DNA from 2 places in the Nitrosomonas domestica genome. Region 1 is predicted to be linked to the other one. Evidence: predicted binding sites of a transcription regulator. Region 1 holds the regulator's gene; the other holds the start of a gene.
The links. Region 1 encodes FliA, which starts transcription of late flagellar genes. Its sites were predicted from a motif close to CTAAAGTTNNCNNAAANNNTGCCGATANNA; they were not measured.
Positions count from the first base shown of each region.

Region 2: the regulator FliA is predicted to act here: its motif matches at 1,733-1,762, upstream of RBH92_RS06200 (flagellin N-terminal helical domain-containing protein).

Region 1 is NZ_CP133083.1:1,616,052-1,620,066, reverse strand. It holds gene flhA (flagellar biosynthesis protein FlhA) at 1-46, shown strand, start outside; gene flhF (flagellar biosynthesis GTPase FlhF) at 43-1,329, shown strand; gene RBH92_RS07620 (MinD/ParA family ATP-binding protein) at 1,322-2,218, shown strand; gene RBH92_RS07615 (RNA polymerase sigma factor FliA) at 2,225-2,941, shown strand; gene RBH92_RS07610 (flagellar motor protein) at 2,983-3,741, shown strand; gene motD (flagellar motor protein MotD) at 3,775-4,015, shown strand, end outside.
Region 2 is NZ_CP133083.1:1,300,622-1,304,636, forward strand. It holds gene RBH92_RS06195 (flagellar protein FlaG) at 1-93, opposite strand, end outside; gene RBH92_RS06200 (flagellin N-terminal helical domain-containing protein) at 181-1,632, opposite strand; gene RBH92_RS06205 (hybrid sensor histidine kinase/response regulator) at 1,959-3,497, shown strand; gene RBH92_RS06210 (response regulator) at 3,514-4,015, shown strand, end outside.

The DNA.
Region 1 (4,015 bases):
TTCGAAGAAAATCAAAATCACTTCCCTGGTCGGAGGTAATCCATGAAAGTAAAACGATATATTGCATCGACATCGCGCGAAGCGTTGCGGCAAGTCAAAGAAGAACTTGGCGAAGATGCCGTTATTTTATCCAACCGGAAAATCAGAAACGGTGTAGAGATCATGGCATTAGCCGATGCCGAGATGTCCAATTTAGTCCAGCAGGACACGCCTGCGCCGAGTTTATCTTCTCTCAGCAGACACTATGAATCGCAAAATGATTTTACCGAAGCAGAGACTTATTCAAAGCGAGTGCCTGAAAACCCGCTGCAACAACCGTCATTGCATGAAAATGACTCGATTTCCGCAACGTTTGCACGCGACATAATCGCCGAGATTCAAGCGATGCGCACTACCCTGGAAGACCAAATGGCAACTGTCGCTTGGGGAAACTTCACACAGCGCCGGCCGGATAAAGTAAAACTGCTGCGAACTTTGTTGGATTGCGGCTTTAGCCCGCTATTAACACGTCATTTGATCGGAAAATTACCGGAAGATTTGGACTATGAACAAAGCCTGAAACAAGCCATGTCAATTTTGACGGCTAATCTTCGAACAGCCGTCAGTGACGACATGATTGAACGGGGCGGTATCTATGCGTTGGTCGGGCCGACCGGCGTCGGTAAAACGACGACTACGGCAAAGCTTGCGGCCCGCTGTGTTATTCGCCATGGTGCGGATAAAGTTGCATTGCTTACCACCGACAGCTACCGGATTGGCGGTCATGAACAGCTTAGAATCTATGGGCAATTGCTGGGAATACCCGTCCGCAATATCAAAGATACTGAAGACCTGCAACTGACGCTCTCCGAATTGCGTAATAAACATATGGTATTGATTGATACCGTCGGGATGAGTCAACGCGATCGAATGGTGGTGCAGCAAATGTCCATGCTCAGGAATTGCGGAATGGAAGTAAAACGCATTCTGATCTTGAGCGCTACTTGCAATGGCAAAACATTGGACGAAATCATTTCAGCTTATCAAGAGGGGGGCATATCCGGTTGCATCATCACAAAGGTTGATGAAGCGGCGAGCCTTGGTGTGGTATTGGATGCGGCGATACGCCGGAAACTGATGTTGCATTATGTCGCCAACGGACAAAAGGTTCCGGAGGATATTCATGCCGCGCATTCACGCTACTTGTTGCACCGCGCTTTCAAATCGTCACCTAAGGATTCCGCGTTCACTTTGCAAGATGCGGAATTCGCCCTGATCATGGCTACCAAGGGCGAAGCGGAGACGTTGTCATCGATGGGTCAAGCGATTGCAGGATTGGCATATGACTAGATTTATTTTGCAAGATCAAGCGGCAGGATTACGTCAGCTTACCGGTCTGCGAGCACTTGATTCCGGACGGGTATTTACGATCGTGGGCGGAAAATCACGTGTGGGAAAAACCAGCGTTATCGTGAATCTGGCCTCCGCATTGGCTCAGAATGGGCAACGGGTGCTCCTGATCGATGAGAATCCCTGTCATAACAACATTTGCACGAGTTTTGGCATAAAAGCGCGCTTCGATTTATTGCATGTGATTCACCGCGATAAGCGTCTGGAACAGGTGATTTTGCGCGGCCCGGACAACATATCCATTTTGTCCGCAATGCGCGGCATCCAGGCTTTGAGCAAGCTCAATCCTCTGGAACAAAACTGGCTTATCAAGAGTTTCTCGGAGCTTACCGATACTGTTGATATCGTTCTAATTGATACTGCAATGACCGGTACAACGCATGTTTTACCACTCAGCCTGGCATCGGAACAGATCTTGGTTGTAATTTCTGGATCGGTTGCATCTCTGACAGGTGCTTATGCGCTCATTAAAATCATGAGCCAGGAGTATGCCCGGCAGAATTTTCTAATATTAGTCAATCGGGTCGATTCCGAAGCCGAATCTCTCGCGATCTATCAGAACTTATACAAAGTCGTGCGGCATTACCTATCCGCATCACTCGAATACGTCGGTTATATACCAAATGATGACAAGCTGCATTACTCGACACAGTTATGCAAATCGATATTGTCAACCTACCCGAATTCTCAGACAGCCGAGTGTTTTAAACATCTCGCTCAAAACATTTTACGCTCTGCGTGTCCGGATCGGTATGACGGTGGAGTTAATGATTTTATGCAACGGTTAATTCGAACAAGCCTTTTAAGTATGGACAATTTTACGGTGTGAGTGAATATGTATACTGCGACTGGAACCAAAGCAATTGATAAAGAACAATTTATCGTTGAGTTTACACCGCTGGTGAAACGGATTGCTTATCATATGATGACTCGATTGCCTGCGAGTGTGCAAGTCGACGACCTTATTCAAGCCGGAATGATCGGGTTGCTGGATGCGATCAACCGCTATGAAGGTTCATACGGACGCCAATTCGAAAGCTACGCGGCGCAGCGTATCAGGGGATCAATCCTGGATGAATTACGCGAAGCGGATTGGCTGCCTCGAAGTATCCGCAAGAAAATGCGACGAATCGAAGCTGCCGTGAATCTTTTGGAGCAGCGCAACGGTTGCGCGCCAAGCGAGCAAGATTTGGCGAATGAGCTCGATATGTCTCTCGATGAGTACCACGAAACTCTACAAAGTGCACGCGGCGCCCAGTTAATCTATTACGAAGATTTTCAACAAGATGATGAAGAACCGTTTTTGGATCGGCTATTTGTTAATACCGAAGGCGACCCGCTTAATGCGCTATTGGATGATAATTTTCGCAGTCTCTTGATTGCTGCGATTGATAATCTACCGCCAAGAGAAAAACAGGTCATGGGCATGCATTACGAGCAAGAAATGAACTTACGGGAAATCGGGGAAGTGCTTGGTGTGAGCGAATCACGCGTATGTCAATTACATACACAGGCTGTTGCAAGGTTACGCAGCCGCTTAAGAAATCTTTAAATCGTCAGGCCGGCTATCCAGTGAATTAATTGGATTTCGCGATGAATAAAAAAGCAAAGATGGATTTAAACAGTGTCGGCGGCATTGTACTGGCATTTGTTGCCATCATTGGCGGGCAAATCCTTGAAGGAGGGCATGTCGGCTCATTGCTGCAACTGGCAGCCTTTTGTATTGTTGTCGGGGGCACGGTGGGTGCAGTTCTACTACAAAGCCCTATGAAAGTTTTTGTTAATGGTATCAGAATGAGTGCTTGGATTTTTTACCCTCCTGAATATTCACCGCAAAACTTAATTAAGCAAATTGTCAATTGGTCTCATATCTCAAGAAAAGAAGGATTATTAGCGCTGGAATCCTATGTATCCACAGTTAAAGATCCTTTCACAAAAAAGGGATTGCAGTTATTAGCTGATGGAAGTACCCCGGAAAAATTACGAGAAATTTTGGAAATCGATATTTTGACTCTAGAAACGTATCAACGGCAATCCGCCAAAATTTGGGAGGCTGCCGGCGGTTATGCTCCAACTATTGGGATCTTGGGGGCTGTATTGGGGTTGATTCACGTGATGGAAAATTTATCTGATCCCAGTATTCTGGGAACAGGAATTGCAGTTGCTTTTGTAGCGACTATTTATGGCGTAGGTCTGGCCAATCTGATTTTCTTGCCAATCGCTAATAAACTCAAAAGTATTATTAACGATCATGTAACCATGCACGAATTATTGGTTGACGGTTTTGTCGCGATTGCCAACGGTGAGAATCCACGATTTATCGAGAATCGCTTAAAAGGATATTTTGTTTAAGCCGTATTGTTATTTCGATCGCTAGAGTATTGTATGCCCAGAAAAAGAGCCGACAGAAATGAAGATTCACAGGAGAATCACGAACGGTGGCTTGTGTCGTATGCGGATTTTATTACGCTTTTATTTGCTTTTTTTGTGGTGATGTATGCGGTTTCATCAGTCAACGAAGGTAAATATCGAGTACTCAGTTCTTCGATAGTGAATGCATTTAAAAGTAACAATTCGCCTGCATTGGTTACATCTGCACAGTCTATCGAATTTTCAGCTTTGCAAA
Region 2 (4,015 bases), 320 kb from region 1:
CTCGGTATTTGATGCGGACATTTTCTTGGTAGTCGATGTCGTTAATGAAGGAACTGGCGATAGGCTGGTTCCATTTAATTGACTGATAGTCATGATCTGACTCCTTATAACTGAAAGAGCATGGATTTTATTGGTTTCCGAGCTCTTTCAGCTGTTTTTAAAGCAATATTACGTTTGTTATTAACGTAACAGTGAGAGTACGTTGTTAGGCAGTGAATTCGCTTGTGCCAGTATTGCAACACCAGCTTGCTGCAGAATTTGTCCGCGTGTGAGGTTTGCTGATTCTGCGGCAAAGTCAGCATCTTGAATCCGGCTCCGAGAAGCTGAGAGATTTTCCGATGCGGTTTGCAGGTTTGCAATCGTTGAACTAAAGCGATTTTGAATCGCACCCAAGTCGCCACGTGAGCTGTTAATGGATTTTAATGCTTCATCCAATGTTCTGATCGCTGTTTGTGCATTGGTTGCGGATGATATATCCAATGTAGCTACAGAATTGAAAGAGCTGGTGGTAGCACCAAATTCCGTGGCATTACTTCCTGCCGCAGTGATCTGTCCGAAGGCGCTCGAAAGTTCAATGGTGCCCGTGACAGTTGTTGAGTCATTACCACCACTGGTTAGCGTCCTTGTTGTTGCGCCGGCAGTGACGTCGGCGGTGATGGTGCCATTGGTAAAATCTGCTAATACGATGTCACGGCCATCTGATGTTGACAGTGTAATTGCCGATTTATCCGTCGCAGAAGCGAATGAAGCGGTGACACCGGTAGTAGATTGCAATCCGTTAATGGCGGAAGCCAAACCGCTTAGATCGGCGGCATCAGTGATTGTGGCAGAAACTGTGCTGCCATTGATTGTTAAAGCAGTTGTGCCTGTTCCTGATAGATTGCCGAGTGTGGCACTGTTGGATGCGGTTGCAGTGATGCCGATACCCGAAGCAGCCGTATTAATGGCCGCTGCAATAGCTTTAGCGTCATCGCCCGCTGCATAGCTAATGTTACCGGTGACGCCTTTATTATTAGCAAGTGTTAAACCGGCTTCTACCGCAACACCATTGGCAGCAGAGGCAGCCGCAGCAGCGGTTGCTGTACCCATTGCTGTACCATTGGTTGTCAGTATGTGGCTGCCTAATGCCGTGGCTCTTGCATCAGAAATTGATGCGATGTTGATAGTTTGATTTGCATTGGCACCGACCTGGAAGCTTTGATTCAAGAACGAACCATCCAATAAGTTTAAGCCATTAAATTGAGTTTGGCTGGCTACACGAGTAACTTCGGCACTCAATTGCGCAGCTTCAGCTTGGAGCGAAGCCCGGTCACCGGCGCTATTGGTTGCATTGGCAGATTGAACAGCCAATTCACGGATCCTCTGTAAGTTGGCACCGATTTCGCCTAAGGCGCCTTCAGCAGTTTGTGAAAGAGAAATACCGTCATTTGCATTGCGGACAGCTTGATTTAAACCGCGAATTTGTGAGGTCATTCTTTCAGAAATTGCAAGACCTGCAGCATCATCCTTAGCGCTGTTAATCCGCAAGCCTGAGGACAATCGTGTCAATGAAGTATTTAATGCATTTTGTGAAGTATTCAGGTTGCGTTGTGCATTTAATGAGGCAACGTTAGAGTTAATGATTTGTGGCATTTGGGTTCTCCTTTTTTCAACTATTTAGTTTAGGCACTATTGCCTTTAATACGCTGGCATGCCCCGCAATCCAAGAGGGTATACAACCACCGTTGCTTGCAGTTATCGGAAAGCGATTTGAAAAGTTTAGGAATTTACCTTCATGATTTTTATCTAATATTTGAATTAATAACGGTAATTCATGATATAAAGTATTTTGTACAGCGCGAATGTTTTGTAAAATTGGAATGATTTTCAGGTAGTTAATTGTGAGTACTGCTACGTGACCTGTCAGCTTTAATGGATGAAGAACTCAGATGATTCGTAACTTGACATTAAGGGTATTAATGATTGAATCCTCGGATGAGGATGTGAATCGGATATTGGAAATCCTTGCGGAAAGTGATTTTCAAACTGACTATGTTTGTGTTGATACAAAGAAGGGACTAGAAGATGCGCTTCAAACACAGACTTGGGACATGATTCTGTCAGAAAATAACTTGCCGCAACTGACTGCAATACAAGTAATTGAGACTGCGAAAAAAAATAAACCCGACATTCCGGTGATAGTTGTTTCCAATCAAATAAGCGATGAAGCAGTGGAGTTTCTAATGGGATTGGGGGCCTACGATTTGTTGACCAAGACGAATCTTGCGAGATTGGTTCCGGTAATAAGGCGAAGTATCAGTGAATCTGAAAATTATCAACGATTTATTTCAACGCAAACTGCACTGCAAAAAAGTGAAGAACTGTTTCAGGCTATTACATCTAACCTTCCGGGTGTTGTTTTTCAATTTCAAGTGGATGCTAATCACCAAGCAAGTTTTTTATATGTGAGCGATGCCAGCGAAACCCTGTTAGGGTTGTCGCCATCTATGCTGATCAGTAATCCTGGCTTATTTCCGGAATTAATTCTGACGGATGATAGAGTTTATTATGATCAACTGATGATGATATCTGCCAAGCAACTTTCAACTTGGAATTGGGAAGGATGCATTCAAGTTAAAGGCGATAGCGATATTAAATGGATCAGCTTGCGTGCAACACCAAGGAAAATGCCCGATGGTGCGACCCTTTGGGATGGGATCATGATCAATATTACCCGCAATAAGCTGGCTGAACGTGAAATTGCCCGCTCACGCGAACAGCTTGCAGAACTGTCATCTTACTTGCAAAAAGTAAAAGAACAGGAACGTGCCCGGATAGCAAGAGAAATTCATGATGATATCGGAGGGACGCTAACGGCTATTAAATGTGAGTTATTTCCATTTTTTGATTCAGCAGCCAGACCTATTGAATTTTATCAGCAGAAGGCAAAATCCATTGAATCTCTTGTTGATCGTGTGATCGATAGCACACGAAGGATTTCATTGGATTTACGACCCGGAATACTTGATTGTGGAATTGTCGCGGCAGTGCAGTGGCAAGCCAAAGAGTTTAGTAATCGAACGGGTATTGTGTGCCGGGTGTCCTGCAGCAGCGATGAAATTTCAATAGACTCGGATCTTTCGATTGCAATCTTCAGAATTTTCCAGGAGACTCTGACAAATATTTCCAAGCATGCCAGTGCAACGCATATTCAAGTTAAGCTGGTCGAGTTAGATCAGATGGTTTTGCTCGAAGTAATAGATAACGGTCGAGGAATTACCGATCTCGATATGGGAAAGCATGAATCATATGGGATTCGTGGAATGCGTGAACGCTGCCAGCAATTAAAGGGGAATTTTCACATTATGGGAGAGACGGGGAAAGGTACCAAAGTAACGATACTGATTCCTACTGAAAATTTTGGGTATCATTCCGAATATATGATCGAATCCAAAAATGAGTCAGAACTCATACAGCCTGGGACATCGAAAGCAAGAAAAAGAGCTGTAAAGCATTGAGAAGCTGGGGGGCAACATGATAAGCGTGATGATAGCCGATGATCATGCAATTGTTCGTCAAGGTTTGAAGCAGATATTGAGTGAGACTGATGATATTAAGGTTACCGGCGAGGCGGAAACAGGTTTTCAAGCAATCAAAATTGCCCGGCAGCAGGATTTTGATGTCATGCTGCTCGATATTTCCTTGCCGGACAGGAATGGTATAGAGATTCTTAAACAAATAAAGAAAGACAAACCAGGCTTGGCAGTACTGATGCTCAGTATGCATAATGAGCATGAGTTTGCGATCCGTGCTTTAAAAGCTGGAGCTTCGGGTTATCTTAACAAGCAAAGCGCGCCGGCTCAGCTGGTGGTGGCAATCCGCCAGGTATCGACGGGTGATAAATATGTCAGTCCGGCAGTAGCGCAAGAATTAGCCAACATTATTAATACGGATGTCGATAAACCGCTATATACCACGTTATCCGATCGTGAGTATCAAACTTTATGCTTTATCGCTGCAGGGAAAACACTCTCGG